Regions from separate parts of the Kitasatospora nipponensis genome, predicted to be linked through region 2. Evidence: riboswitches for the same ligand, from Rfam matches in the RefSeq annotation. Region 2 holds a riboswitch; the other holds the start of a gene.

Region 1 (15,005 bases), on a different contig from region 2:
GCCCGGACCATCTACCAGGCTCGCCAGATGGTCGTCCACGGCCACATCGAGGTCAACGGTGGCAAGGTCAACAAGCCGTCGTTCCAGATGAAGCCGGGCTACGTCGTCACCGTGCGTGACCGTAGCAAGGAGAAGGTCCCGTTCCAGGTCGCCCGTGAGGGTGGCTACGCGGGTGAGGGTCAGACCCCGAAGTACCTCGAGGTCAACCTCAAGGCCCTGGCCTTCCGCCTGGACCGTGCCCCGCAGCGTCGTGAGGTCCCCGTGATCTGCGACGAGCAGCTGGTCGTCGAGTACTACTCGCGCTGACCCGCGTCCCCGCTCCCCGGCTCACGAGTCGAGGATCGCGACGGAGCCCCCGCAGCCTTCGGGCCGCGGGGGCTCCGCCCGTTGCGGCGCCTCACGGACCGCGGTCGGCTGCTCGCGGTGCCCGCGGGCGCCCTGCGGCCGGCCGCCCAGCGCCCGGCGCACCGCCGCGTCCAGGTCCAGCGCGGCGCCCTGGCGGAACGCCTCGGCGAACTCGCCCGCGCTCAGACCGGCCTCGGCGCGCGCCGCGCACTCCAGGTGCGGGGCGTTGAAGCTGGTGGAGCCGAAGAGCGGGATCCCCACCGCCTGCCAGATCCGGTGCGCGGCGCCCTGCAGCAGCCGTGCCTCGCGCAGGTCGGCCGGCTCCTTGGGCCCCTGCAGCGGCTCGGTGGCCAGCAGCGCCAGCATCTCCAGGCCGAGCACGATCCCGACCAGGTCGCGGAAGAGGTGGTTGAGCCGCACGCACTCGCGCGCGTGCGCGCGGGCCTGGCGCACGTCGCCGCAGAGCCACTGCGAGTACGCCATCGCGTAGAGCCCGTACGCGTACGCCCACTGCTCGCCGTGCTCCTCGCAGAGCGCGCGCACCCGGCTCATCCAGTGCTCGCCCTCGGCCGCCTCGCCCTGGAAGAGCCGGGCCAGCCCGAGTTCGAACATCGCCATCAGCACGTTGCTGTTGAGCTCGCCGATCGTCTCGTAGTGCCAGAGCGCGTCCTCGAAGAGCTCGGCGGCGCGGGCCGGCTGGTCGCCGATCAGCGCGGCGCAACCCAGCCGGTGCAGCGCGTAGGCCAGCGCCCGGTCGTCGCCGGTGTCCAGGGCCTGCTGCCGGCACTCCTCCAGCGCCGGCAGCGCGCGGGCCGGGTCGCCCTGCAGGGTGGCCATGTAGCCGGTCACCCAGAGCGCCTTGGCCCGGGCCGGGGTCGGCTCGGGGGCCAGCGCCAGCGCCCGGTCCAGCCAGTGCCGGCCCTCGCCCAGGTGGCCCGAGCCGACCCAGAAGTACCAGAGGGTGCCGGCCAGCACCAGGGCCGGCTGCTCCTCGCCGGGCTCGCCCAGGCAGAACTCCAGGGCGGCGCGCAGGTTGCCGTGCGCCAGCGCGGTCCGCTCGGCGGCCTGCACCTGGCGCGGGCCGAACCACTCCAGCTCGCCCCAGCCGGCCAGCCCCAGGTACCAGTCGCGGTGCCGGCGGCGCAGCCGGTCCTCCTCGCCGGTGGCCCGCAGCCACTGCGCGCCGTAGTCGCGCAGGGTGTCCAGCAGCCGGTAGCGCACCGCCCCCGCGCCCTCCTCGCGCAGCAGCACCGACTTGGCGACCAGCTCGGCGACCAGGTCGAAGACGTCCTGCGGGTCGATGCCGTCACCGGCGCAGACGTACTCGGCGGCCTCCAGGTCGAAGCCGCCCGCGAAGGCGGTCAGCCGGGCCCAGAGCAAACGTTCCTGCGACGTGCAGAGTTCGTGGCTCCAGCCGATCGTGGTGCGCAGCGTGCGGTGCCGCGGGCAGCTGCCGCGTTCGCCGCCGGTGAGCAGCTGGAAGCGGTCGTCCAGGCGCAGCGCGATCTGCTCGACGGTGAGCGCGCGCAGCCGTCCGGCGGCCAGCTCCACGGCCAGCGGGATGCCGTCCAGGCGGCGGCAGAGCACGGTGATCTGCGCGGTGTTGCGCTCGGTGAGCGCGAACCCGGGCAGCACGGCGGCCGCGCGATCGGCGAAGAGCCGTACCGCGTCCGGGAGTTCGCGCCCCGGTGCGGTCACCGGCAGCGGCGCGACGGGCAGCAGGTGCTCGCCGGCCGCCCGCAGCTGCTCGCGGCTGGTGGCCAGGATCCGCAGGCCGGGCGCGGCCCGCAGAAGCGCCCCGACCAGCTCGGCGCACGGCTCCACCAGGTGCTCGCAGCCGTCCAGCACCACCAGCAGGCGGCGGTCGGCCAGCTGCTCGGCCAGCACGTCCAGCGGCGGGCGGGCGGTGGCGTCGGTGAGGCCGAGCCCCTCCAGCACGGCGTGGCCCAGCAGCAGCGGGTCGCGCACCTGGCCGACCTCCACCAGGTGCGCGCCGCCGCTGAAGCCACCGGCCACGGCGGCGGCCGCGCGCAGCGCCAGGCGGGTCTTGCCGACGCCGCCGGGCCCGGTCACGGTCACCAGCCTGGCCCGCTCCAACAGCGCTGCCAGCGCGCCGAGTTCGGCCCGCCGGCCGACGAACCCGGTGATCTCCGCGGGCAGCCGCCCGGGCGGCTCCGTCCCGTGCTCCAGCACCGCCGCACTCCTGTCCGCCGCCGCGACCCCGGATCCCGTGGTCCGGTCTCCCGCCCGGCCCAACGAGGTGACCGGCCGGTAGGTTACGGAGCGCGGCTCGCACACCCGAGCGCCTCGCCAGCGGTTATCGGGTCGGGACCTGGGGCGCGGGCGCGATAGGGTTCCGTATCGAGGAGCGAAGGGAGCACACGGTGTCCGTGGGAGAGCTGGCCGGCCTGCTGGTGGCCGTGGGCTGGGCGGTCCTGGTCACCCTGCTCGCCGTCGTCCTGGTACGGCTGTCCAAGGTGCTGCGCGAGGCCACCGTGCTGGTCACGGCCGTCACCGAGCAGGCCGTGCCGCTGCTGACCGAGGCCGGCGCCGCGGTGCGCAGCGCCCAGCAGCAGCTCGACCGGGTGGACGACATCACCGCCAACGTGCAGGACGCCGCCGCCAACGCCAACGCCCTGTCCTCCACCGTCGCGGCCACCCTGGGCGGCCCGCTGGTCAAGGTCGCCGCCTTCAGCTACGGCGTGCGCAAGGCCGTCAGCCGCCAGAACGGCACCCTGACCCTGCCTCAGCAGGGTCCCGAGCGCGACGCGCTGGCCCGGCTGATCCGCGCCGAGGTCCGCGCCGCCACCGCCCCCCGCGGCGGCCTGCTCTCCCGTGTCCGGCGAGCCGTGAAGGGCTGATGCACCGTGGTTCGACGCATCTTCTGGATGACGGTCGGCGCCGGCGCCGCCGTCTGGGCCATGAACAAGGCCAACGAGGCCACCCGCCGCCTCACCCCTGACAGCCTGTCGGGCACCGCCGCGCGCGGCGCCCTGCACCTGGGCGACGCGGCCAAGCGCTTCGCGCAGGACGTCCGCACCGGCATGGCCGAGCGCGAGGAGCAACTGCGCGCCGACCTCGGCCTGGACGGCACCGCCGTCCTGGAGCCCGCGCCGCGCCGGCGCCGGACGGCCGCGCCCCGCGGCGCCGAGTACCGAGCTATCTCGGCGGCCCCCGGTTCCCCGGGCGTCGCCCTGCCCCCCTCGCGCGCCGGTTCCACCCCCCCAGCCCTCACGTCAACGCCCCGCCAGCTCGAACAGCGCCGGGGCAAGCACCCTTAACCGGAAGGACCCCTCATGGAGTCGGCAGAGATCCGCCGCCGCTGGCTGCGCTTCTTCGAGGAGCGCGGCCACACCGTCGTTCCCTCGGCGTCCCTGGTCGCCGACGACCCCACCCTGCTGCTGGTCAACGCGGGCATGGTGCCGTTCAAGCCGTACTTCCTGGGCGAGGTCAAGCCCTCCTTCAGCACCGCCACCAGCGTGCAGAAGTGCGTGCGCACCCCGGACATCGAAGAGGTCGGGAAGACCACCCGGCACGGCACCTTCTTCCAGATGTGCGGCAACTTCTCCTTCGGTGACTACTTCAAGGAAGGGGCCATCTCCCACGCCTGGGAGCTGCTGACCTCCTCCGTGGAGAGCGGCGGCTACGGCCTGGACCCCGAGAAGCTCTGGATCACCGTCTACCAGGACGACGACGAGGCCGAGAAGATCTGGCTGGAGAAGATCGGCGTCCCCTCCGAGCGCATCCAGCGCCTGGGCAAGGCCGACAACTTCTGGTCGATGGGCGTGCCCGGCCCCTGCGGCCCCTGCTCGGAGATCAACTACGACCGCGGTCCCGCCTACGGCGAGGAGGGCGGCCCGGCGGTCAACGGCGAGCGCTACATGGAGATCTGGAACCTGGTCTTCATGCAGTACGAGCGCGGCGCCGGCACCGGCAAGGACGACTTCCCGATCCTGGGCGACCTGCCGGCCAAGAACATCGACACCGGCCTGGGCCTGGAGCGGCTGGCCACCATCCTGCAGGGCGTCGACAACCTCTTCGAGATCGACACCACCCGGATGATCCTGGGCCGGGCCGCCGAGCTGACCGGTCACCGCTACGGCGCCGGCGAGAAGACCGACGTCTCGCTGCGCGTGGTCGCCGACCACATCCGCACCTCGGTCATGCTGGTCGCCGACGGCGTCACCCCCGGCAACGAGGGCCGCGGCTACGTGCTGCGCCGCATCCTGCGCCGCGCGATCCGCAACATGCGCCTGCTGGGCGCCACCGACCCGGTGGCCCGCTCGCTCACCGAGGTCACCATCGAGGCGATGGGTCCGCAGTACCCGGAGCTCTTCGAGGAGCGCAAGCGGATCGAGACGGTCATCGTCGCCGAGGAGGCGACCTTCCTGCAGACCCTGCGCAGCGGCACCGCGATCCTGGACACCGCGATCGGCGAGACCAAGTCGGCCGGCTCCGCAGTGCTCGCCGGCGACAAGGCCTTCCAACTGCACGACACCTACGGCTTCCCGATCGACCTCACCCTGGAGATCGCCGCCGAGCAGGGCCTGTCGGTGGACGAGGACGGCTTCCGCCGCCTCATGAAGCAGCAGCGCGACGCGGCCAAGGCCGACGCCCGGGCCAAGAAGCTCGGCCACGCGGACGTCTCCGCCTACCGCGAGGTGGCCGACGTCTCGGGCGCCACCGTCTTCACCGGCTACACCGACACCTTCGGTGAGGCCACCGTGGTGGGCCTGCTGGTCGACGGCCTGCCGGCCCCGGCCGCGCACGAGGGCGACGACGTCGAGCTGGTGCTGGACCGCACCCCGTTCTACGCCGAGGGCGGCGGCCAGCTCGCCGACCACGGCCGGATCCGGCTCGACTCGGGCGCCGTGGTGGAGGTCCGCGACGTCCAGCAGCCGGTGCCCGGCGTGATCGTGCACAAGGGCTCGGTGCTGGTCGGCGAGGTCGTGGTCGGCGCGGCCGCCTACGCCCAGCTGGACGTGGAGCGCCGCCGGGCGATCGCCCGCGCCCACAGCGCCACCCACCTGACCCACCAGGCGCTGCGCGACGCGCTGGGCCCCACCGCCGCCCAGGCCGGTTCGGAGAACTCCCCGGGCCGCTTCCGCTTCGACTTCGGCTCGCCCGCCGCGGTGCCCGGCTCGGTCCTGGTGGACGTCGAGCAGAAGATCAACGAGGTGCTGGCCCGCGAGCTCGACGTCACGGCCGAGGTCATGACGATGGACCAGGCCCGCAAGGCCGGTGCGATCGCGATGTTCGGCGAGAAGTACGGCGACTCGGTGCGCGTGGTCACCATCGGTGACTTCTCCAAGGAGCTGTGCGGTGGCACGCACGTCGGCAACACCGCCCAGCTGGGCCTGGTGAAGCTGCTCGGCGAGTCCTCGATCGGCGCCGGCGTGCGCCGGGTCGAGGCGCTGGTCGGCGTGGACGCCTACAACTTCCTGGCCCGCGAGCACACCGTGGTGGCCCAGCTGACCGAGCTGGTCAAGGGCCGCCCGGAGGAGCTGCCGGAGAAGATCTCCGCGATGCTCGGCAAGCTCAAGGAGGCCGAGAAGGAGATCGAGCGGTTCCGCGCCGAGAAGGTGCTGGCCGCGGCCGCCGGACTGGTCGACAGCGCCCAGGACGTCCATGGCGTGGCCCTGGTGGCCGCCCGGGTCCAGGACGGCACCGGCGCCGACGACCTGCGCAAGCTGGTGCTGGACGTCCGGGCCCGGCTCGGCGCCCGGCCGGCCGTGGTGGCGGCCTTCACGGTGGCGGGCGGCCGTCCGCTCACCGTGATCGCCACCAACGAGGACGCCCGCGCCCGCGGCGTCAAGGCCGGCGAGCTGGTCCGGGTCGCCGCCAAGACGCTGGGCGGCGGCGGTGGCGGCAAGGACGACGTGGCCCAGGGCGGCGGCACCGACGCCTCCGCGGTGGACGCGGCCGTCGAGGCCGTGCGCAGGCTGGTCGCGGAGCGCGCGTCCTGATGGAGCCCGAGCAGACCCAGGAGCCCAAGCCCTGGCGCCGGGGTCGGCGGATCGCCGTCGACGTCGGTGACGCCCGGATCGGGGTCGCGTCCTGCGACCCCGACGGGCTGATCGCCACGCCCGTCGAGACGGTCCCCGCCGGGGGCCGCTCGCAGGCGCGGCTGCAGGCGATCGTCGAGGAGTACGACGCGATCGAGGTGGTGGTCGGTCTGCCGCGCTCGCTCAGCGGCAAGGAGGGCCCGGCCGCGGAGAAGGTGCGCGCCTACGCCGGCCGGCTGGCGATGCGGCTCTACCCGGTGCCGGTGCGGCTGGTCGACGAGCGGATGACCACCGTCACCGCGACCCAGGGCATGCGCGCCGCCGGCGTGAAGGCCAAGAAGGGCCGCGCGGCGATCGACCAGGCCGCGGCCGTGGTGATCCTGCAGAGCGCGCTTGAGACCGAACGGGTGAGCGGTCGGGCGCCCGGCGAGAGTGTCGAGCCGATCAGCTGATCATCCTGCCCTAGCGTGCTGTGTGAGGGGCCCGTCCGGACGCGTCCGGACGGGCCCCGACCGTTTCCCGCGACCGGGCAAAAGGGGACTGGCACGCCATGGACCAGGACTGGGCGCCCGGGCTGACCCCGGGCCACCTCGGAGCACCCGCCCTGGAACCCCCGCCGCAGCGGCCGCCGGGCACCGAGCCGGGTGCGGGGCCGGGCGGCGGGTCCGCGCCCGATCCGGACGACCCACGGCGCCCCGACCGTACCGGACTGGCCTGCGGCCTGACCCTGCTGCTGCTGGCGCTGATGGCCGGCTCACTGCTGCTGACCGCCCAGGCGCTGCTCGGCGGCACCCGGCACCCCGCCGCGGCCGACTTCTCCGGCGGCGGCAGCGGCAGCGTGCAGGTCTCCGTCCCGCAGGGCGCCAGCCTCACCCGGATCGGCCAGATCCTGGTGCAGAACAAGGTGGTGGCCAGCGTCCAGGCCTTCACCGACGCCGCGGCCAAGGCGGCCGGCCAGCGCATCCAGCCCGGCACCTACCCGCTGCGCCACCGGATGTCGGCGGTCGCGGCGGTGGGCGTGCTGGGCAACCCGTCGCTGGCCAACGGGCTGACGGTCCCCGAGGGCTGGCGGGCCACCCAGGTCTACGCGGCCGTGGACCAGCGCCTGAAGCTGCCGGCCGGCACCGCCCAGCACACCGCCGAGCAGCACCTGTCCGAGCTCGGGCTGCCCGACTACGCCGGCGGCAACCCCGAGGGCCTGTTCTACCCGTCCACCTACAGCGTGACCGGCGAGAGCACGCCGCTGGCGCTGCTCCAGCAGATGGTCAAGCAGGCCGCCCACGAGTACGACAGCGACGGCCTGGGCCAGGCGGTGACCGAGCGCAACCTGACGCCGTACCAGATCCTGGTGCTGGCCAGCCTGCTCCAGGGCGAGGCGGACAATCCCGACGACATGGCCAAGGTCTCCCGGGTGATCTACAACCGGCTGGCCAAGAACCTGCCGCTGCAGCTCGACTCCACCGTCAACTACGCGCTCGGGCGCACGACCCTGCACACCTCCACGACCGACACCCGGCTCGACTCGCCGTTCAACACCTACCGCAACCCCGGCCTGCCGCCCACCCCGATCGACAACCCCGGACACGACGCGCTCCAGGCCGCGCTGAACCCGGCGCCGGGGGACTGGCTCTACTTCGTCACGGTGCGCCCCGGCGACACCCGGTTCACGGACAGTGAGCAGCAGCAGCGCAAGAACGTGGAGGAGTTCAACGCCTACCAGTCCCAGCACCCCGGCGCCTCGGGCTCACCGAGCCCCTGACCAGGGGGTGGTGGGCGGTTGCCGCGAGGACGGGACCACGGGAGGTACCGTGCGGTACGGTAACGTCTCCCCTCAGGCGCTGCGCTAGCACGCCGGTTCGAGATACTGCCGGGACGCCGTCCCGGACGGCCGGTCCGATCAACCGACCGTCTCCGTCGGTCTAAGGGATTCGATGACTGATCAGGGTCGGGGCTACGGCTCCCAGCCATGGAACCCCGCCGAGCCCGGCTTCGGTGAGCAGCAGCAGCTCCAGCAGCAGGCCCCCGTCCAGGGCGGCCCCGGCCACCTCGGCCAGGGTCAGTACGTCCAGCCGGGCCAGCCCGGCCAGCCCGGCCAGCCGATGATGCAGCAGCAGGTGCCGTACGGCGGCCAGGGGCAGGGCCAGTACCCGATGCAGGGCGGCGAGTACGACCCTCGGTACGCCCCGGTGGACCCCTACGCGCAGGCCCAGCAGCAGGGCCAGCCGCTCCCGGGGGACCCGTACGGGCAGCAGCAGCAACAGCAGCAGTGGCAGCAACAGCAGTCGCCGCAGCAGCAGCCGCAGCAACAGCTGCCGTACCAGCAGTACCCCCAGCAGCAGGGCTACCCGCAGCAGCAGGGCTACCCCCAGCAACAGATGCCCCAGCAGCAGCAACAGGTCCCGCAGCAGCCGATGCAGCAGCAGGTGCCCCAGCAGCCGATGCCCCAGCAGTACGCGCCCGCCCCGCAGCCGGCGCCGGCCGCGCCGGCTCCCGCGCAGCCCAGCGGCCCGGGCCCGGACGGCATCGACTGGGAGGCCGAGGCCGCCGCGCTGGACAACCCGCAGCCCGGCGCCGAGATGTACGACGCCGACCTCTACGCCGACGACGAGTACGCCGAGGGCGAGTACGCCGAGGGCGAGTACGTCGAGGAGGAGCACCCCGAGGGCGACCTCGCGCAGGACGAGCTCGCCGAGGAGGCCGAGCAGCACGACTCGTTCTTCGACGCCGGTCAGGACATCAGCGACGAGGCCGAGGCCAAGCGCAAGGCCAAGGGCAAGAAGTCCGGGCTGCGCAACAGCGGCGCCTGCCTGGTGGTCACCCTGGTCCTGCTCGGCGGCATGGGCGGCGCCGGCTGGTGGGGCTACGGCTTCTACAAGAGCCACTTCGGCCCGCCGGCCGACTACGCCGGCGCCACCGCCGCCACCGGGACGACCGCCGTCACCATCGAGATCAAGGACGGCGCCACCGGCAGCGACATGGGCACCGTCCTGAAGGACGCCGACGTGGTGAAGAGTACGGACGCCTTCATCGCCGCGTACGGCAAGAACCCCAAGGGCAACACCATCCAGCCCGGCACGTACACCATGAAGCACCAGATGTCGGCGGCCGCGGCCGTGCAGCTGCTGGTGGACTCCAACGGTGGCAACGCGCTGATCATCCCGGAGGGCATCCGGGCCTTCGAGATCTACGCCAAGATCGACACGAAGCTCAAGCTCAAGGCGGGCACGACCGCCGCGGTGGCCAAGAGCCAGGCGAACAACCTGGACCTGCCGGCCTACGCGCAGGGCAACCTGGAGGGCTTCCTCTTCCCGCAGAAGTACTCGATCACCGACGGCATGAAGCCCGAGGACCTGCTCAAGCAGATGGTCGACACCGCGGTCCAGCACTACCAGCAGCTCAACCTCGACCAGGGCGCGCAGAAGATCGGCCTCAAGAGCGGGTACGAGGTCCTCGTCGAGGCGAGCATCCTGCAGCGCGAGGGCAACAACGACAACGACTTCGGCAAGATCGCCCGGGTCCTGTCCAACCGCCTCAACACCAACGCCACGCAGGGCAAGCTGCAGCTCGACACCACGCTGCAGTACGAGCTCGGCCGCACCAACTTCACCGACGCCGAGCGCAACGGGAAGACCCCGTACAACACGTACCAGATCAAGGGCCTGCCGCCCACGCCGATCTCCAACCCGGGGGACGCGGCGATCGAGGCGGTGCTCGCGCCCACGCCCGGCGACTGGGTCTACTTCGTGGCGGTGTCGCCGACCGAGACCCGCTTCAGCAACACCTTCGCCGCCTTCAAGAACGACGTGAAGGACTACTGCACCGCGCACGGCCAGGGCTTCGACGACCAGCAGGGCACCTGCAAGACCTGACGCGCGACCCGAAGCGCGATCCGAAGGACGTGACGATGCAACACCGGGCTGCCGTGCTCGGCTCGCCGATCGCCCACTCGCTCTCCCCGGTGCTGCACCGGGCCGGCTACGCGGCGCTCGGGCTGACGGGCTGGCGCTACGACCGCTTCGAGGTGGACGAGGCCGCGCTGCCCGGCTTCCTCGCCGGGCTCGACCCGCGGCAGTGGGCCGGCTGCTCGCTCACCATGCCGCTCAAGCGCGCGGTGATCCCGCTGCTGGACGAGGTGAGCCCCACCGCGCTGGCGGTGGAGGCGGTCAACACCCTGGTCCTGGAGGCCGACGGGCGGCGCACCGGCGACAACACCGACGTGCCGGGCCTGCTCGCCGCGCTGCACGAGCGCGGGATCGAGAAGGTCCCGGCGGCGGCCGTGCTGGGCGCCGGCGCCACCGCCTCCTCCGCGCTGGCCGCGCTGGCGCGGATCTGCACCGGCGAGGTCACCGTGTACGTGCGCGGGCCCGAGCGGGCCCGCGAGATGCGGGCGCTGGGGGAGCGGCTCCAGGTGGCGGTCCGCACCGCCGACTGGGAGCGCGGCGCCGAGGGGCTGGCCGGCCCGCTGACCGTCTCGACCACCCCGGTGGGCGCCACCGACGCCTTCGCCGCCGCGCTGCCGGACGCGCCCGGGGCGCTCTTCGACGTGCTCTACCACCCCTGGCCGACCCCGCTGGCCGCGGCCTGCGCGCGGCGCGGTGCGCCGGTGCTGGGCGGTCTGGACCTGCTGGTCCACCAGGCGGTGCTGCAGTTCGAGCGGTTCACCGGGGTCACCGCGGGGCCGCTGGCGGCGATGCGGGCGGCGGGCGAGGCGGCGTTGGCCGGGCGCTAGGGTCCCGGACCCGTCGGTGGGCGCCGAGCCGCCGCCGTCAGTGCTGGGCGGCGGGCTCGCGGCCGCGCAGCACGGCGACCAGGCCGATGAGCGACACCACCGCCCAGACGCCCTCCAGCAGCAGGAACCCCCACTGCGCGGTGAGCGCGGCCTGGGTGGCGAGGACCGCCGAGCCGGCGAGGTTGAGGACCAGGTACCCCCGCGAGCGCGCACTGATCCGGCCCCACTGGGCCAGCGCGAAGGGGATGAGAATGAGGATCGATCCGAGGATCTGGACGGCCTGCTCCATACCGGCACCCTCCTGACGGGGCTGCGTCGTCTTGTCGGTCCGGGTACGGCGCGTCTCGTCCGGTGGCCGCCGGTGGGCGGTCCCCTCCATTGTGCCCGAACGCGCGGTGGACGGCGGGGCCCGGGGTGTCCACCACGATGTCCGCCACGCGGACCGCGGCCCGGGGTGACCTGCGGACGTGAAAGGATTCGCAGGCGGGCGCGCATGACGACGCCCGTTGGATCGAGCCCCGGCCGGGAGCGCGGCGCGAGCGCCGCGACCGGACCGCTGACGAAGGAGCACCGTTGGGTACGTTGCGCTGGCTGACGGCGGGGGAGTCGCACGGCCCCGCCCTGGTCGCCACCCTGGAGGGTCTGCCCGCGGGCGTGCCCGTGACCACCGCGATGGTGGCGGACGCGCTGGCGCGGCGCCGGCTGGGCTACGGCCGCGGAGCCCGGATGAAGTTCGAGCAGGACGAGGTGACCTTCCTCGGCGGTGTTCGGCACGGCCTGAGCATGGGCAGCCCGGTGGCCGTCATGGTCGGCAACACCGAGTGGCCCAAGTGGGAGCAGGTGATGTCGGCCGACCCGGTCGACGAGCAGATCCTGGCGGGCCTGGCCCGCAACGAGGCGCTGACCCGCCCCCGTCCCGGCCACGCCGACCTGGCCGGCATGCAGAAGTACTCGATCGACGAGGCCCGCCCGATCCTGGAGCGCGCCAGCGCCCGGGAGACCGCCGCGCGGGTGGCGCTCGGCGTGGTGGCCCGCTCGTTCCTCAAGGAGACCTGCGGGATCGAGATCGTCTCGCACGTGGTCGAGCTGGGCGCCGCCAAGGCCCCGGCCGGCGTGCTGCCGCAGCCCGGCGACGAGGCGCGCCTGGACGCGGACCCGGTGCGCTGCCTGGACGCGGACGCCTCCGAGCGGATGGTCGCCGAGATCGACCAGGCGCACAAGGACGGCGACACGCTCGGCGGCGTCGTCGAGGTGCTCGCCTACGGCGTGCCGGTGGGCCTGGGCTCGCACGTGCACTGGGACCGCCGGCTGGACGCGCGCCTGGCGGCCGCGCTGATGGGCATCCAGGCGATCAAGGGCGTCGAGGTCGGCGACGGCTTCGAGCTGGCCCGGGTCCCCGGCTCGAAGGCGCACGACGAGATCGTGCCGAGCCCCGAGGGCATCCGGCGCACCTCCGGGCGCTCCGGCGGCACCGAGGGCGGCCTGTCCACCGGAGAGCTGCTGCGGGTGCGGGCGGCCATGAAGCCGATCGCCACCGTGCCGCGCGCGCTGCAGACCGTCGACGTGCGCACCGGTGAGCCGGCCAAGGCCCACCACCAGCGCTCGGACGTCTGCGCGGTGCCGGCCGCCGGCATCGTCGCCGAGGCGATGGTCGCGCTGGTGCTGGCCGACGCGGTGAGCGAGAAGTTCGGCGGCGACCACGTCACCGAGACCCGCCGCAACGTGCGCGGCTACCTCGAGAACCTGATCGTCCGATGAGCCGGGACGAGGGCGCGGGCAACCTCCCGCTCGTCCTGGTCGGCCCGCCCGGCGCCGGCAAGAGCACGGTGGGCCGCCTGCTGGCCGAGCGCCTGGGCACCGGCTTCCGGGACACCGACGCCGACGTCGAGCAACTGGCCGGCAAGCCGATCCCGGAGATCTTCATCCAGGACGGCGAGCCGCACTTCCGCGAGCTCGAGTGCCGGGCCGTGGCGCAGGCGCTGGCCGAGCACCGGGGCGTGCTCGCGCTCGGCGGCGGCGCCGTGCTGGCCGAGCCGACCCGGGCGCTGCTCGCCGGGCGGACGGTGGTCTTCCTGGAGGTCGCCCTCGGCGACGCGGTCAAGCGGGTCGGCCTGGACGCCCCGCGCCCGCTGCTCGCGATCAACCCGCGCCAGCAGTGGCGCGAGCTGATGGAGCGGCGCCGCCCGCTCTACCTGGAGGTCGCCACGGCCGTGGTCGGCACCGAGGGACTCACCCCGGAGCAGGTCGCGGACGCGGTACTGGAATCACTGAAATGGGAACACGCATGAGCACCGTCACCATCCACGTCGGCGGATCGGCCGGCCACGCGCCGTACGACGTGCTGATCGGGCAGCAACTGCTCGGTGAGCTGAGCGGACTGATCGGCGGCCAGGCCCGCCGGGTGGCGATCATCCACCCGGAGGCGCTGGCGGCCACCGGCGAGGCCGTCCGCGAGGACCTGGAGGCCGAGGGCTACCAGGCCATCGCGCTGCAGGTGCCGAACGCGGAGGAGGCCAAGAGCGCCGAGGTCGCCGCCTACTGCTGGTCGGTGCTGGGCCAGACCGGCTTCACCCGCTCCGACGTGGTGGTGGGCCTGGGCGGCGGCGCCACCACCGACCTGGCGGGCTTCGTGGCGGCCAGCTGGCTGCGCGGGGTGCGCTGGATCGCGATGCCCACCACGCTGCTGGGCATGGTGGACGCGGCGGTCGGCGGCAAGACCGGCATCAACATCGCCGAGGGCAAGAACCTGGTCGGCGCCTTCCACCCGCCCGTCGGCGTGCTCGCCGACCTGGCCACCCTGGAGACCGTGCCGCGGCACGACTACGTCTCGGGCCTGGCCGAGGTGATCAAGTGCGGTTTCATCGCGGACCCAGTGATCCTCGACCTGGTCGAGGCCGACCCGCAGGGCGCGACCACGCCGAGCGGCCCGCACACCGTGGAGCTGATCCGGCGGGCCATCCAGGTCAAGGCGGACGTGGTCTCGGGCGACCTCAAGGAGGCCGGGGCGCGCGAGGTCCTCAACTACGGCCACACCCTGGCGCACGCCATCGAGCGCAACGAGCGCTACAAGTGGCGGCACGGCGCCGCGGTCTCGGTCGGCATGGTCTACGCCGCCGAACTGGGCCGGCTGGCCGGGCGGTTGGACGACGAGACGGCCGACCGGCACCGCACCGTACTGGCCTCGGTGGGCCTGCCGCTGAGCTACCGGGCGGACGCCTGGCCGAAGTTGCTGGACGCCATGAAGATCGACAAGAAGTCGCGCGGCGACCTGCTGCGCTTCATCGTGCTGGACGGCCTGGCGAAGACCTCGGTGCTGGAGGGTCCCGACCCCTCGCTGCTGGTCGCTGCCTACGCGGAGGTTTCCGCGTGAGCGAGCGAAGCGAGCGAGCAGGTCAGAAGGTGTGCGTGCGCGAAGCGCTCGCCGAGCGCAGCGAGGTGGGCGCATGAGCCGGGTCCTGGTGCTGAACGGACCGAACCTGGGCCGGCTCGGCAGTCGCGAGCCGGACGTCTACGGCGCCACCTCCTACGCGGGCCTGGTCGAGCGCTGCACCGCGCTGGGCAAGGAGCTGGGCTTCGAGGTGGAGGTCAAGGAGACCAACTCCGAGCAGCAGATGATCGAGTGGCTGCACTGGGCGGCCGACGAGAAGACGCCGGTGGTGATCAACCCGGGCGCCTTCACGCACTACTCGTACGCGCTGCGCGACGCGGCCGCCCAGCGCACCGCGCCGCTGATCGAGGTGCACATCTCCAACCCGTACGCCCGCGAGGAGTTCCGGCACAACTCGGTGATCGCGGCGATCGCCTCGGGGACCATCGCGGGCTTCGGCCTGGGCTCCTACGAGCTGGCCCTGCGGGCGTTGGCCGACCAGCTCGGCCCGCGCTGAGGCCCTGAGCAGGGGCGGGGGGGCCGGCGCCGGTCAGCGCGC
Region 2 (15,005 bases):
CGCTACCGCAACGTCGAGTTGAGCACCGTGCGGGACGGGCGGATCACCGAGACCCAGGTCTTCTTCGGCGGCCGGGTGGCCACCGGGCCCGAGGGTCCCGCCGGGTGGCCGCAGCCCGGCTGAGCCCACACCCCCTCAGACCCCGTCCCGCCGCACGCTCTCCAGCAGGATCCGCAGCAGTTCCGCCGGGGCGTCGCGCATCACGTTGTGCCGCGAGTCCAGCGCGTGCGTGTGCCAGGACGGGTCGGCCAGCGCCTGCCGGTAGGCCGGCTCGAACGGCGAGGGCTCCGGCCAGTCGGTCGCGTACACGTAGTCCCGGCGCACCGGTCCCCGGCCGGCGCCGGTCAGCCGGATCGCCTGGAGCAGCGTCGCCAGCGGGTGCGGCGTCGCGCGCTCGTCGAAGAACGGCAGCGGCGCCATCGCGTGGCCGCTCGCGGCGGAGCCGCCGATGTACCAGTCGCGCTGGCTGTCGGTGGTCAGCGTCCAGCAGGAGTCGCCGTCGCGCGGGACGAAGGCGTCGACGTAGACCAGGCCGCTCACCCGCTCGGGCAGTCGGTCGGCGGCTCCCGTGATCACCATCCCGCCGTAGCTGTGCCCGACCAGCACGGCGTCGGTGATCTGCTCGTCCGTCAGCAGGTTGACCAGGTCCTCGATGTGGGTGTCGAGGTTCACCGAGGCGCCGAGCAGGTGCCTGCGCTCGCCCACGCCGGTCAGCGTCAGCGGGTAGGCCTGGTGGCCGGCGAGCCGCAGCTCGCGGGCCAGCGGTTCGAAGCACCAGGCGCCGTGGCAGGCACCGGGGATCAGGACGAAGGTGGTCATCGCGCTCTCCTTCAGCGGGGCAGGGTCGGTCGGGCCGGTTCAGTGGGTCGGTGGGGCGGGGTCAGCAGGACCGGTCGACGGTGAGCGAGGGGCGCGCGTTGAGCCGCTCCACCTCGCTCCCGGTGGCCCGGCGGTAGGTGTCGGTCACCCGGGCGAGGTCGCTCTCGCCCCCGTCCTCGACGGGGCGGCTCATCGCCCGGTTCGCCCGCACCACGGCGGCGGTCGCCTCCCGGCGGGCGTCCTCGTAGCGGGCCAGCCCGGCCGGCACGTCGGCGCCGGCCCGCGCGAGCTCGTGGGCGAGCACCCGGCCGTCCACCACCGCCTGCGAGGCGCCGTTGGCCCCCACCGGGTACATCGGGTGGGCCGCGTCGCCCAGCAGCGTCACCCGCCCGCCGCCCCAGGACGGCAGCGGCTCGCGGTCGACCATCGGGTACGCGAGGATCTCGTCGGCGCCGGCCAGCAGCGCCGGCACGTCCAGCCACCCCAGCGCCCACGAGCGGAAGTGCGGCAGCACGTCGGCGAGTCGGCCCGCCCGGTTCCAGCCCGCCTGCTCGGCCAGCGGCTGCGGCCGGTCCACCCGCACCTGGGCGACCCAGTTGATCCGCCCGCCGCCGATCGGGTAGGCGACCAGCTCGACGTCCCCCTCGCTCACGATCGCCATCGACCGGCCGTCCAGGAACGGCTCCGCCCGCGTGACGCCGCGCCACATCCGCACCCCCGACCAGAGCAACGGGCTGCCGTGCGGGTGCAGTTGGGCGCGGACCGCCGAATGCAGCCCGTCCGCGCCCACCAGCGCCGGAGCGCGCACCGTGCGGATCGCGCCGGTGGCCCGGTCCACCAGCCGGGCCCGCACCGCGCCCGCCCGCTGCTCGAAGCCGGCCAGCGCGGTGCCGGTGCGCACCGCGTCGGCACCCAGCCGCTCGCGCACCGCCGCCAGGAGCAGCAGTTGCAACTCGCCGCGGTGGATCGAGTACTGCGGCCAGCGGTACCCCTGCGCCAGGCCGCGCGGTTCGGTGAACCGCACCCGGCCGAGGTGGTCGCTGTAGACGTTCTCAGTCGTCGCCACCCCGGCGGCGGCGAGCTGCGCGCCGAGCCCCAGCTCGGTCAACTCCCGTACCGCGTGCGGCAGCAGGTTGATCCCCACGCCCAGCGGACGGATCTGCCGGGCGCTCTCCACCAGCACCGCCGCGATGCCCGCCGCGTGCAGGCTCAGCGCGGCCGTGAGTCCGCCGATGCCCGCTCCGGCGATCAACACGCCCGGTGGCAACGGCTCCTCGATGCGTTCACGGGTCCCGTCCATCGTCAACTCCCCTCTCGCGGCGTCGCTCCCGCCGGCTGACTCCCACTCTGCGGCGGGATGATCCAGAAGTCCAAGAGCTGGTTGGTCTCACTCCTAGAATCTCCGGTTATGGAACTGCGCCAGCTCGAGTACCTCGTGACCGTGGCCGAGGAACAGAACTTCACCCGCGCCGCCGAGCGGCTGCACGTGGCCCAGCCCGGGGTCAGCGCGCAGATCCGGCGGCTGGAACGCGAGCTGGGCCAGGAGCTGCTCGACCGCTCCGGCCGCTCGGTGCGGCCGACCGAGGTCGGCGCGGCCGTCCTGCCGTACGCGCGCGCCGCGCTCGCCGCGGTGGCCAACGTGCGCCTGGTCGTCGACGAGCTGACCGGGCTGCTCCGCGGGCGCGTCGCCCTCGGCACCGTCACCTCGCACGACATCGACCTGCCCGGGCTGCTGGTGGCCTTCCACCGGGAACACCCCGCCGTCGAGATCACCCTCTCCGAGGCCACCTCCGACCGGCTGCTGGAGTCGGTGCGCGCCGGCCGGCTGGACGCGGCGATCGTCAGCATCGGCGCCGGCACCCCGCCCGGCCTGGAGGTGCTGGTCGTCGACGACCACCCGATCGTGGCCGCCGTCGCCCCCGACCACGAGCTCGCCGCGCACCCGGTCATCGCGCTCGACGCCCTGCGCGCACGGCCGCTGATCAGCCTGCCGCAGGGCAGCGGGCTGCGGGCCCGGCTCGAGGAGGCCTGCGCGGCCGCCGGCTTCGCCCCGCAGATCGCCTTCGAGGCCAGCGACCCCGACGTGCTCGCCCGGCTCGCCGCCCGCGGTCTGGGCGCGGCGATCCTGCCCGGCGCGTTCGCCCGCAGCCGGTCGGCGCAGTTGCGCGTGCTGACCATCGACCCGACGGCGCTGCGCGGGCGGCTGGTCCTCGCCTGGCGCGCCGAGGGCCCCGGCAGCAGCCCGGCCGGCCGCGCCCTGGTCCAGCACGCGCGGCGCGCCCTCACCCCCGTGGGCGGCGCCTGAGCCGACCCGGGAGGCGGCTCGCCGGTGTGTTGAAACGCCTGGTCGGCGGCGCCGTGCGCCAGCCTGAGGCGGGCGGCATCCGCCCCGCCGCACACGGAAGCGCGGCACCACACCGCACCACGCAGGACCGACAGAATCGAGGGACCACGCATGGCCGCCCGGGTCGAGATCCGGATCACCGCCGTCCTGGCCCTGCTGACCGTCACGAGCGGGGTGATCGACGCGGTCAGCTTCCTCGCCCTCGGTCACGCCTTCGCCGCGCTCGCCACCGGCAACCTGCTGCTGCTCGCCTTCGGCCTCACCGGCTCGGCGGGCCTGTCGATCGCCCGGCCCGCGCTCGCCCTGGTGAGCTTCGTGCTGGGGGCCGCCGGGGCGCACCTGGTGATCACCCGCCGGCGGGCGCACGGGCAGCACTGGTTCGCGCTGGGCCTGCTGGCGGAGTCCGCGCTGCTCGCCACGGCCGGCGGGTACGCGGTGGCCACCGGCGGCTCGGGGCTGCCGCCCTCGCGGGACAGCGGCGTCGTCTTCGCCCTCGTCTCGCTGGCCATGGGGTGGCGCAGCCGCTTCATCCTGGCGGCCCGGATCCCCGAGATGCCCACCACGCTGGTGCAGACCACGCTCATCAAGCTGGTCGTGGACCTCTTCACCCCGCACGCGCCGTCCTCGACGACCTCGCTCACCCGGGTCCAGCGCCTGTCCACCGTGCTGGGCATGTTCGCCGGCGGCCTGCTGGGCGCCGCGGCGCTGCCCGGCGGCCCGGGTGCGGTGCTGCTCGCGGTGGCGGGCTGCGTGGCGGCGGTGGGGCTGGTGTACTCCCGTGCCCCGCGCCTGCGGCCGCCGCTGCCGGAGCCCTCCCGCTGACCGGGCGCCGGCCCGCGGCGGGCCGCGCCGCGCCGACCGCCGGTTGTTCGGTACGGACCACCGCTCCGGATGCCGTATGGTTGAGGAACCGACGCGGGGTGGAGCAGCTCGGTAGCTCGCTGGGCTCATAACCCAGAGGTCGCAGGTTCAAATCCTGTCCCCGCTACGATCGTGAAGGGCCCGGCAGACGCCGGGCCCTTCACGCTTTCCCGCTCCCGCGACAGCGGCGGGCGGCACCGCTCAGGGCGCCGTCGGCGCTCAGGCCATCCAGAAGAAGACCGCGGTCATCCGCTTCTCCTCCAGGGTGCTGCCGCAGTAGCCCGTGGCGGTGTGGATCATGTTGGCGCTGTAGAGCAGCAGCCGGTTGTAGCGGTGCGCGACCCGGACGTCCTCGGTGAACGAGTCCGCCGGCACGAACCGGGTGCCCAGTGCCTCGACCAGGTTGTTGTGCGGCGCGGTGACCATGTTCCCGCCCAGCACCCCGCCGGGCAGGCTCTGCCGGTAGAAGCTGGTCCCGAAGTCCTTGCCCACGTTCGGGTTGAGGTAGAGCACCGCGGCGTAGCGGCACAGCGCCCGGGAGTCGGAGTGCGGGCGCGCCTCGCACTCGCCCTCCCCGACCACCTGGATGCAGTTGTGGTTGAGCGTGGCGCCGCCGGGGGCCGTGGCCTGCCAGAGCTTGGTCGCGCCGGTGGCCTTGCGGACCAGCTGCTCGACCCTGGCCAGCTCGGCCGGCTCGAGGCCGGGCATGGTGCGCAGGCCGGGCCAGCTCTCGGGCTGGTAGGGGTAGCCCTGGGTCCAGTCGTCCTTGGTCAGGCAGCGGGCGCGGACCTCGTCCACGGCCGGCAGGACGTCGTCGAAGACCCAGTAGTCCCGACCGAGCGTGGGCTTGCGGTAGGGCAGCACGGGGAGGGTCGCGGGCCGCGACGGGCGCGGGGACCGGGGAGGCATGGGCGGCATGGAGGAGACCATACCGGCCAGTTCCGGCCCTGCGCTGTCGTGAATCGGTCAATCTCTGTCCGGTCCGGCGGACTTGTCCCGTTCTGCGGGCAATCACTCTCGGCCGCCGGGGCGTTGGGAGCGCCGAGCGGTGCCGCCGGGCGGCGGGCGGGTGGACCGCGGACCGACCGAGGTGGCGGCCCCGGCCGACCCGCCGGGGCCCGGACCGGGCCGGCCACCGAACACCGGGCCACTGACCGGATGGCGTACACCCGGCGGGCGGCACGCCCACCGGCGGGTGGTTGCGCGGACTTGCCGCTGCCGCCGGTTACCACTTGACTGGTGGCCATCTCTTGCAGCAGCTCCGGCGGCGGGTGCGGACCGGCGGATGGCACCCGACACCTCATCCCTAGCGGAGGCGGCACGATGGCTGAAGAACCGACCAGTTGGGCAGCGTGGACCACCAAGCACGTGCACTCGGGACCGGGCGGGGTGCAGACCGTCGAGGGCATCGCCATCGCGGGTGACCTCACCGTGCACACCACCTGGACCGGCTCCGAGGCCGTCCTGACCGTGCAGTACACCGACTCGCTGGACTGGTTCACCCTGCAGGGCAGTCCGCAGGCGGTCTCCGACGAGCACAGCGCCCGCACCCTGCACCAGCACGCCGTGGAGGCGGTCAAGGCCGGCGGCGGCGCCCGGCTCCCCTGAGCGGCGCGGGCCCGCGGGGGCGGGCGGCTGCTAGATTCGGCCCGGGGGTCCGCCCGGGCCTGCCCCGGACGAGATGTGCGCCGTACCCGGCCTGCGAAGACGACGCTCGCTGGAGCCGTCATGTCCGCACCCCTCCACCCCGTCGCGCAGCCCCTGCAGGTGGCCTGGATCCACGGATCGCCCTCGGCCAAGCACAATGCCGACCCCGACCTCCAGGTGCACTGGTACGACGAGAACACCGTCATCCTGCGCCAGAACATGGCCATCGACTACGAGGCACCGTTCCTCTTCCTGCTCTTCGGCGCCGACCGGGCCGTGCTCATCGACACCGGTGCCACGGCCTCGCCCGAGCTGTTCCCGCTGCGCGCCACGGTGGACGGGCTGCTCCGCGACTGGCTGGCGGACCACCCGCGGGCCGGCTACCGGTTGCTGGTGCTGCACAGCCACGCGCACGGCGACCACGTGGCGGGCGACGGGCAGTTCACCGACCGGCCCGACACCACCGTGGTGGCGGCCGACCTGGCGACCGTCTCGCGGTTCCTGGGCCTGGGCCCGGCGCACGACCGCGAGGCGCTGCTCGACCTGGGCGGCCGCGTCCTGCACTGCCTGCCCACGCCTGGCCACCACCCCAGCGCGATCACCTTCTACGATCCCGCCACCCGGTTCCTGCTCACCGGCGACACCGTCTACCCCGGGCGGCTCTACATCGAGGACTGGGCGGCCTTCCGCGCCTCCCTCGCGCGCCTGGTCGCCTTCACCGAGACGCATCCGGTCGGCCACGTGCTGGGCTGCCACATCGAGATGTCCCGCACCCCGGGCGTCGACTACCCCATCCGCACCACCTACCAGCCGGACGAGCCGCCGCTGGAGCTGACGCCCGAGCGGCTGCGCGCCGTCCTGCGGGCCGTCGAGGAGGCCGACGCGGCCGCGGACGCGGCGGACGCGGCCGGTGGCACGGTCGACCTGCGGATCGGGCGGCACGTCCACCCGGACTTCGTCCTCTGCCACCGGCTCGACTGACCCACCTTGCGGGAGGTACCCGATGACCGACGGTCCGCAGCACCGCGCCACCGCCGCCGCGATCCTGCCGCTGGTGGGCGGCGCGGCCAACGTGGTCGCGGTCGCGCACTGCCTGACCCGTCTGCGGCTGAGCCTGCGCGACCACGCGCTGGTGCGCTCCGACGAGCTGCGGGCGCTGCCGGCGGTGCTGGGCGTGGTCGCGGGTGAGACCTGCCAGCTGGTGCTGGGTCCGGGCATCGTCGGCGGGGTGGCGCCGGAGTTCGAGCGGCTGGTCGAGCAGGAGCGGGCCGCTCACCCCGCGCCGGACACCGACCCGGCCCCCGCCCTGGCCGACACCGACACCGGCGCCGACGCGCTCGCGGCCCGCGGCTCGGCCCTGCGGGCCGCCAGGTCGGCGCGCAACGCGACCCCCGGCAAGCTCTTCCTGCGCAGGATCGCCGCCGTCTTCGTCCCGCTGGTGCCGGCGCTGGTCGGCTGCGGCATCGTGGCCGGGCTCGGCGGCCTGCTCGGCAACCTGGGCCGGGCCCCGGGCCTGGTACCGGCGCTGGGGGCGGTCTCGGCCGGTTTCCTGTCGCTGATCTCGGTCTTCGTCGGCTACAACACCGCCAAGGAGTTCGGCGGCACCCCGATCCTCGGCGGCGCGGTCGCCGCGGTGATCGTCTACCCGGGGGTCGCGCACGTCTCGGCGTTCGGGCAGCCGCTCTCCCCCGGGCAGGGCGGTGTCCTGGGCGCGCTGGCCGCGGCACTGCTCGCGGTCCGGGTCGAGAGGACCTGTCGCCGCCGGCTCCCGCCGGCCCTGGACGTGCTGGTCACCCCCACCCTGACGGTGCTGGTGACCGGCCTGGTCACGCTCTTCTGCCTGATGTACGCGGCCGGCGAGGTCTCCGCCGGGATCGGCCGGGCGACCACCTGGCTGCTCGCGCACGGCGGCGTGCTCGCCGGGCTGGTGCTGGGCGGACTCTTCCTGCCACTGGTGATGCTGGGCCTGCACCAGGCGCTGATCCCGATCCACACCACGCTGATCGAGCAGCAGGGCGCCACCCCGCTGCTGCCGATGCTGGCGATGGCCGGGGCCGGCCAGGTCGGCTGCGCGCTGGCGGTCTACCTGCGGCTGCGCCACGACGAGTCGATCCGCGCCACCATCCGGTCCGCGCTGCCGGCGGGCCTGATGGGCATCGGCGAGCCGTTGATCTACGGCGTCTCGCTGCCGCTGGGACGGCCCTTCGTCACCGCCTGCGTCGGCGGGGCGGCCGGCGGGGCGTTCGTCGGACTCCTCAACCAGCTGGGCAGCACGGTCGGCGCGAGCGCCATCGGGCCCTCCGGGTGGGCGCTGTTCCCGCTGCTGCGCGGCAGCCAGGGCCTGGGCACGGCGGTCGCCGTCTACGCCGGCGGACTGCTGGTCGGCTACCTGGTCGGGTTCCTGGCCACCTACGCCTTCGGCCTGCCGGCCGCCACCAGAGCAACAGCAGCGGCCGCAGCGGCGACCGCGGACCCCGCCCGGGAGAGCGCCGGCGAGGGCGTCACCAGCGGCGGCTGAACCACCCGCCGCACGCCCGCCCGGGCGGGAGCGCCGAGGCGTCGACGGATCGTCAGGTGCGGTACGCCCACCTGCCACCGTGTACGCAGCAGTCCGAGACGACGATAAGATCGTCAGCCTCTCTGTCTGAAAAAAGTGGTCTTATGAATAACCCTCATGTCCCCCTGCCCGAGCACCGGATCGGCGAGCTGGTGCGCTTCGTCCGGGAGAACTCGCCGTTCTACCGCGACCTGTACGCGGAGCTGCCCGCCGACGTCCACGACGTCACCGCCCTGCCGCTGATCGATCACGCCGCCTACTGGGGCGCGCACGGCATCGCCGACAGCCGGGTGATGACCGAGCCGCACACCGACGGGATCGTCTTCAAGACCGGCGGCTCCACCGGGGCCCCGCGCGCCTCCTTCTACACCCGCGAGGAGTGGCGGCGGATGAGCCGCCGGTTCGGCGACGGCCTGCCCGCCGCCGGGCTGCGGGCCGGCGACCGGGTGGCGAACCTGTTCTACGCCGGCGAGCTCTACTCGAGCTTCGTCTTCACGCTGAACCTGCTCCAGGAGGCGCCGGTCCCCACCGTGCAGCTGCCGATCGGTGGCGCCGCGCCGCTGGAGTACGTGATCGGCGCGCTGCGCGACTTCTCCGCCACCGTGCTCGCCGCGCCGCCCACCTCGCTCTGCCGGCTCGCCCGCGAGGTCGTCGACACCGTCGGCCCGCTGCCCGGCATCCGACTGGTGCTGTTCAGCGGCGAGGCCTTCTACGGTGACCAACTGGCCCTGATGACCGAGGCGTTCCCGAACTGCTCGGTCCGCTCGATCGGCTACGCGAGCGTGGACGCGGGCATCCTAGCCGGGCCGGTGGACGGCGAGGCCGACAGCCGCGTGCACGAGGTCTTCACGCCCGACAAGCTGGTCGAGCTGCTGGACCCGGAGACCGGTGAGCCGATCGAGGAGCCCGGCCGCGCCGGGCGGGTGGTGGCCACCGACCTGGTGCGCCGCCTGCAGCCGGTGATCCGCTACCCGGTCGGCGACCTCGCCGAGTGGGTGGACTTCCCCCGGCGCCGCCTGCGTCTGCTCGGCCGCGCCGAGGAGGGCGCCCGGGTCGGTCCGGTCACCGTCCAGCTCGACGACCTGCGCACGGTGCTGGCCGGCGCCGACCCCCAGGGCCGGGTCGGCGGCCTGCAGGTGGTGCTGCGCCACCACGACGGCCTGGACCAGCTGGTCCTGCGGCTGGCCGACAGCACCCCCGCGGCACCCGGGCGCGACACCCTGGCGGGCGCGCTGGCCGACCGGCTGGGCGAGAGCCGACCGATGTTCACCGACCACGTGCGGCGCGGCCTGATCCACCCGCTGGCCGTCGAGTGGGTCGGCGCGAACGGACTGAGCGTCAACCCGCGCACCGGCAAGGCCGTGCGTCTGCTGGACGAGCGGATGGACTGACCGGACCGCACCGCACCACGGGCCTGCGCACCACAGGCCTGCGCACCGCAGGCCGGCGCACCCCACCGGCGACCGGGCGGCCGCGGCACTGTCGGCCGCCCGGTGCAGGATGGGGGCGGGCGGAACGGATCCGGCCGGGTGGGGCGACGCAGGAGGAGCACGATGACGAACCGCACGTCGATCAGCACGGCCGAGGCGGTCGCCGAACTGATGGTCCGGCACGGCATACCGCAGCAGGGCGTGCCGGAGCTGCCCGACCCGCAGGGCCTGCGCTCGCGCCTGGTGCACGCCGGCACGCTCGCGGTCGACTCGGAGGTCTCGCTCGCCTCGCTGGACGCCTACGAGTTCTGCTGCTTCGCCTCGCCCGCGGGCCGGGCCGAGGTCTACCTGCGCTACGAGGAGCTGCCGGCCCGCTGGTTGGCCACCGCGGCCGGCGAGGGGTCGCGGGAGGGGGTCGAGGTCCCGCACTGCGGGTGGGCGGTGACCATGGTGGCGCTGGTCGCGGTCGGGGCCACCGCCCAGGACGTGCTCGACGCCTCGTACGACAGGGTGGACTACGACGCGGTCTGGCTCGGCGAGTGGCACAGCGCCCTCGAGGACACCGACCGCGGCCAGCTCGGCCAGCTGGAGCAGCCGGGCCTGGCCCTGCCGGACGTCGGCGCGGGCCGCACCCGGGAGGCGGCCCGGCGGCTGTACGCGCTGGAGCAGGCCGGCGACCCGACACCGTTCCTGGACCTCACCGACCCCGACAGCGGCGCCAACACCCTCGTCTTCCCGACCCACGCGATGAGTTGCGACAGCGTCCTGGAGGGCACCGCCGCCGACGGCCGCACGGTCTGTCACCTCTGGTCCGGCTTCGAGGTCTGAGCGGGCGGCGCGCCACACCCCTGCACCGGGCGGGGCGCGGCAGGCTGGTCGCCATGACGTGCCTGCCGAGGATCCCCGCCCCCACCCGCGCCGCGGTGCTGCGCGTCCTGGCGGCCGGCGGGCTCTGCGCCGCGGCGCCGATCCTGCCGGCGCACGCCCGGGCCGAGCCCGCCTTCGACACCGCCCCGGCCGCGGCGGCCCTGGTCCGGCTGCTGCCGGGGCACGCCGCGCAGTTCCGGCTGGTCGCGACACCGCGCCCGGCGGCCGACTCCTTCTCGGTGAGCGGGCGCGCGGGCGCGGTGGAGGTGCGCGGCAGCAGCCCGGCGACCCTGTTGGCCGGCGTGGGCTGGTACCTGGGGCACGTGGCCGGGGTGGACCTCGGCTGGCCGGGCCGGAGCACCGAGCGCCTGCCCGCCGTGCTGCCCGGGGTGCCGGCCGTGGTCACCCGTTCGGCCGTGGTGGCCCACCGCTACGCGCTCAACGACACCGACGCCGGTTACTCGGGCGCCTACCGCGCCTACGCCGACTACCAGCACGAGATCGACCTGCTGGCGCTGCACGGCGTCAACGAGGTCTTCGTGCAGACCGGCGCCGAGTACCCGTACTACCAGGCACTGCAGGAGTTCGGCTACCGGCCCGAGGAGTTGCGCGCCTGGATCCCGGCCCCGGCGCACCAGAGCTGGTGGCTGCTGCAGAACATGAGCGGCTTCGGCGGTCCGCTCCCGGGGCACCTGCCGGCGGAGCGCGCCGCGCTCGGGCGCCGGATCGCCGACCAGCTGCGCGCGCTGGGCATGACCCCGGTGCTGCCGGGCTTCTACGGCACCGTCCCGCCCGGGTTCGCCGAGCGCAACCCGCCGGCCCGCACCGTGCCGCAGGGCGACTGGGTCGGCTTGCGGCGCCCGGACTGGCTGGACCCCACCGGCCCCGGCTTCGCGCGGCTGGCCGCCCGCTACTACGCCTACCAGCGCGCCGCGTTCGGCGACAGCACGCTCTACAAGATGGACCTGCTGCACGAGGGCGGCCGCGCGGCCGACGTCGACGTGGTCGCCGCCGCCCGCGCCGTGCAGGAGGCGCTGCTGACGGCGCACCCGGACGCCGGCTGGGCGATCCTCGGCTGGCAGGACAACCCGGCGCCCGCACTGCTCGCCGGGGTGGACCGCAGCCGGCTGCTCGTCCTGGACGGCCTGTCGGACCGCTACGACGGCCTCGACCGGGAACGGCAGTGGGGCGGCACCCCCTACGCCTTCGGCGCGATCGACAACTTCGGCGGGCACACCGCGCTGGGCGCCAACAGCGCCGTGTGGACTACCCGGTTCCGGCAGTGGCTGGAGCGGCCCGGCAGCCGGCTGGCCGGCCTCGCCTACCTGCCCGAAGGCACCGGCGGCAACCCGGCCGCCTTCGAGCTGTTCACCGAACTCGCCTGGGAGCCGGGGCCGATCGACCAGCAGGACTGGTTCGCGCGGTACGCCGCCCGGCGCTACGGCGGCGCCGACCCGCACACCGCCGCGGCCTGGGAGCTGCTGCGCCGCAGCGCCTACAGCCTGCCGTCCGGCACCTGGAGCGAGCCGCAGGACAGCCTCTTCACCGCCCGGCCGAGCCTGACCGCGACCAGCTCGGCGACCTGGAGCCCGCCGGCCCTGCGCGACGACCCGGCCCAGGTGCGGGCCGCGCTGGGCCAGTTGCTGCAGGCCCCCGCCGAGCTGCGGGCCACCGACGCGTACCGCTTCGACCTGGTCGACCTCGCGCGCCAGGTGCTCACCGACCGCTCCCGCGCGCTGCTGCCGCTGATCGACGGCGCCTACCGGGCGCGGGACCTGCCGCGCTTGCGCGCGCTGGTAGCCGGCTGGAACGCCTGGGTGCGCGCGCTGGACGCGCTGCTCGCCACCGACTCCCGCTTCCTGCTGGGCCCGTGGCTGGCCGACGCCCGGTCCTGGGGCGCCTCGCCCGCCGAGCGGGACCAGTTGGAGTACGACGCCCGCGCGATCCTGACCACCTGGGCCGGGCGCGCGCCCAGTGAGGCCGGGGTGCACGACTACGCCGCCCGGGAGTGGTCGGGCCTGGTCCGTGACCTCTACGCGCCGCGCTGGGCGGCCTACTTCGCGACGCTGGACACCGCCCTGGCCGACGGTTCGGACCCGGCGCCGATCGACTGGTTCGCCGTCGACGACGCCTGGGCGCACCGCACCGACGGCTACCCGACCACCGCGGTCGGCGACCCGCAGGCAGCCGCCCGCGCGGTGCTCGCCGAGCCGCCGGTGCAGGGGTGACCCCGCGCCGAACCCTCGGCAGTACGGCCGCGCGCCCGGCGCCCGGCCCTCAGCGCCGGGTGCGGTGCTCCGCGGAGGCCACCTGGGCGAGCAGCCGCAGGGCCAGGTCCCGCGCCTCGCCGGGGCTCAGCCCCGCCCAGACGTTCGAGGCGCCGTCGCGTTCCGGTCCGACGTTCAGCGTGATGCGTTCGATCGGCCGCCCGGGGACGTCGACGCGCAGCGCCCCGACCTCGATGCGGCGGCCGCAGGCGGTCACCAGTGGCCCTGGTCGGGACGGTTCGTTCAACGGCGACATGGTCCTCACGGCCTTCCCCAGCTGCCCCGGCGGCGGTCCGCCGGCAGGTATCCAGACCAACGGGACGGCGATTCGCGCTATTCCGGGGCCACCGCCGCACCGCCCGGCCGGCCGCTCAGGCGGCCAGCCGGCGGCCCTGCTCGAAGAAGGCCAACACGCCGTCCACGCCGTTGAGTTCCCCGAGGGTGGCGACCGCGCCGAACGGCGCGTTCCAGAACTCCCCCGACCGGCGGACGTGCGGGCCGACGTAGGCGTACGGCGCGGCCTGGAAGCCGTCGCCCGGGGAGACGCCGTAGTTCACCGCGTCCACGCTCACCCCGAGGTCGAAGTGTTCGGGCCAGATGACCGGCTCCGCCGCCGGGAACATCCGCCGCAGCGCGGCGTCGCCGACCGCGAAGGCCTGCGCGATCTCCTGCGCGGCCTGCGGGTCGGCCTCGATCACGTCCTCGGGGCCGACCCCGGAGCCGTCCTTGTAGAGCCCGGCAGGCGCGCCGGCCGCCACCCCGAGGGCGGCCGCGAGCTCGGCGCAGGTGGTGCGCTCCAGGAAGAGCCGCTGGCCGTGCGCCACCAGGTCCGCGCCGACCACCTGCGCGTGCGGCTCGGCCACGGTGGCGAAGCCGCCGAGCGCGGCGCGCAGCCGGATCGTGCCGCTGGTCCGGAACTGCGGCCCGGCCAGGACCAGCTCCGCGACGGCGTGCAGGGCGCGGCGGGTGCGTTCGTGCGAGTCGATGTCCATGGCGGCATGCTCCCCCATCGGGGCGCCCGAGTCCCGTACCCGCCGTCACCGGGTGTCACGAGCCACCCACCCGCCCGGCGCCACCACCCCGCGCCCGGCACCCCGCGCTCCGGCATCCGGCTCAGCCGCGGGAGCCGTCCGCGCCCGTCCGCCGCTGTTCGAGCGCCTGCCACACCTTGTCGCGCAGGAAGGGGGCTTCGGTGAAGCGGATGCCGGTGGCGTCGCGCAGGGCGTTGGCGAAGGCGGGACCCACCGGGTTGAAGGGGCTCTCGCTCATCGACTTGGCGCCCAGCGGGCCGATGGCATCGGAGGTCTCGGTGAAGTGGACCTCGGTGCGCGGGACGTCGGCGTAGGCGGGGAGGCGGTAGCGGCGGAAGGCGGCGGTGGTGACCTGCCCGGCCTCGTCGACCAGCACCTGTTCGAAGAGGGTGGCGCCCAGAGCCTGGGCGACGCCGCCCTCCACCTGGCCGCGGCACTGCATCGGGTTCATCACCTTGCCGGCGTCGGCGCCGTGCACGCTGCGCAGGATCCTGATCTCGCCGCTGTCGGGGTCGACGGCGATGCGGAACCACTGCGAGTTGAAGGCCACCGAGCGCGGTGAGCCGCCCCAGTGGCCGTCCGCGGCCAGTTCCACTCCCCGGCCGCGCGCGGCCTCGAAGATCTCCTTGAGGGACACCGTCCGCCCCTCGCACTCGACGGAGTCGGCGGTCAGCCGCAGCAGGCTGCGGGGGGTGCGGGCGTGTTCGGCGGTGAAGGAGAGGATCTGCTCGGCCAGCGCGTTGGCGGCCTTCATCACGGCCTTGCCGGCGACGACGGTGCCCGCCGATCCGAAGGCTCCGGTGTCGTGCCTGACGACGTCGGTGTCGGACTGGCGGACGGCGATGCGGTCCACCGTGGTGCCCAGGGCGCCGGCGGTGATCTGCTGGTGGACGGTGGTGGTGCCGTTGCCGAACTCGGCCGTGCCGACCGCGATGTCGTAGGTGCCGTCCTCCAGCAGCTTCACGGTGGCGTCGGCGAAGTGGCCGCCGGGCGGCCCGGTGGCGATCGCGGCCATCGCGAAGCCCTGACCCACCAGCCAGCCCTCGGGGGCGAGTTCGGCGCTGCGGTCGTCCGCGAGGGCGTTGCGCACCACGTTCAGGCACTGGTCGAGGCCGTAGCTGGCGACGTGCAGGTCCTCCTCCTCGCCGCACGGGCCCTCCATGTGGTCGCCGGGACCGATCA

Evidence for each region. Region 2 has a riboswitch for guanidine ahead of ABD323_RS19125 (MBL fold metallo-hydrolase). Riboswitches for the same ligand answer to the same signal wherever they lie in the genome.
Region 1: another riboswitch for guanidine. It lies ahead of ABD323_RS15525 (CBU_0592 family membrane protein); the one in region 2 lies ahead of ABD323_RS19125 (MBL fold metallo-hydrolase).

Annotation. Positions count from the first base shown of each region.
Region 1 covers NZ_BAAALF010000045.1:34,240-49,244, forward strand. The annotation lists gene rpsD (30S ribosomal protein S4) at 1-306, shown strand, start outside; gene ABD323_RS15485 (ATP-binding protein) at 328-2,538, opposite strand; gene ABD323_RS15490 (DUF948 domain-containing protein) at 2,730-3,206, shown strand; gene ABD323_RS15495 (DUF6167 family protein) at 3,213-3,626, shown strand; gene alaS (alanine--tRNA ligase) at 3,642-6,311, shown strand; gene ruvX (Holliday junction resolvase RuvX) at 6,311-6,802, shown strand; gene mltG (endolytic transglycosylase MltG) at 6,901-8,109, shown strand; gene mltG (endolytic transglycosylase MltG) at 8,282-10,219, shown strand; gene ABD323_RS15520 (shikimate dehydrogenase) at 10,255-11,079, shown strand; gene ABD323_RS15525 (CBU_0592 family membrane protein) at 11,117-11,368, opposite strand; guanidine-III (ykkC-III) riboswitch at 11,389-11,453, opposite strand; gene aroC (chorismate synthase) at 11,653-12,837, shown strand; gene ABD323_RS15535 (shikimate kinase) at 12,834-13,367, shown strand; gene aroB (3-dehydroquinate synthase) at 13,364-14,449, shown strand; gene aroQ (type II 3-dehydroquinate dehydratase) at 14,523-14,963, shown strand.
Region 2 covers NZ_BAAALF010000064.1:19,170-34,174, reverse strand. The annotation lists gene ABD323_RS19165 (nuclear transport factor 2 family protein) at 1-123, shown strand, start outside; gene ABD323_RS19160 (alpha/beta fold hydrolase) at 136-819, opposite strand; gene ABD323_RS19155 (flavin-dependent oxidoreductase) at 881-2,119, opposite strand; gene ABD323_RS19150 (LysR family transcriptional regulator) at 2,228-3,124, shown strand; gene ABD323_RS19145 (YoaK family protein) at 3,275-3,985, shown strand; tRNA gene ABD323_RS19140 (tRNA-Met) at 4,078-4,151, shown strand; gene ABD323_RS19135 (DUF6445 family protein) at 4,244-4,942, opposite strand; gene ABD323_RS19130 (hypothetical protein) at 5,348-5,632, shown strand; guanidine-III (ykkC-III) riboswitch at 5,674-5,741, shown strand; gene ABD323_RS19125 (MBL fold metallo-hydrolase) at 5,753-6,652, shown strand; gene ABD323_RS19120 (PTS transporter subunit EIIC) at 6,675-8,189, shown strand; gene ABD323_RS19115 (phenylacetate--CoA ligase family protein) at 8,333-9,619, shown strand; gene ABD323_RS19110 (hypothetical protein) at 9,782-10,486, shown strand; gene ABD323_RS19105 (alpha-N-acetylglucosaminidase) at 10,540-12,753, shown strand; gene ABD323_RS19100 (hypothetical protein) at 12,803-13,039, opposite strand; gene ABD323_RS19095 (hypothetical protein) at 13,164-13,784, opposite strand; gene ABD323_RS19090 (molybdopterin-dependent oxidoreductase) at 13,906-15,005, opposite strand, start outside.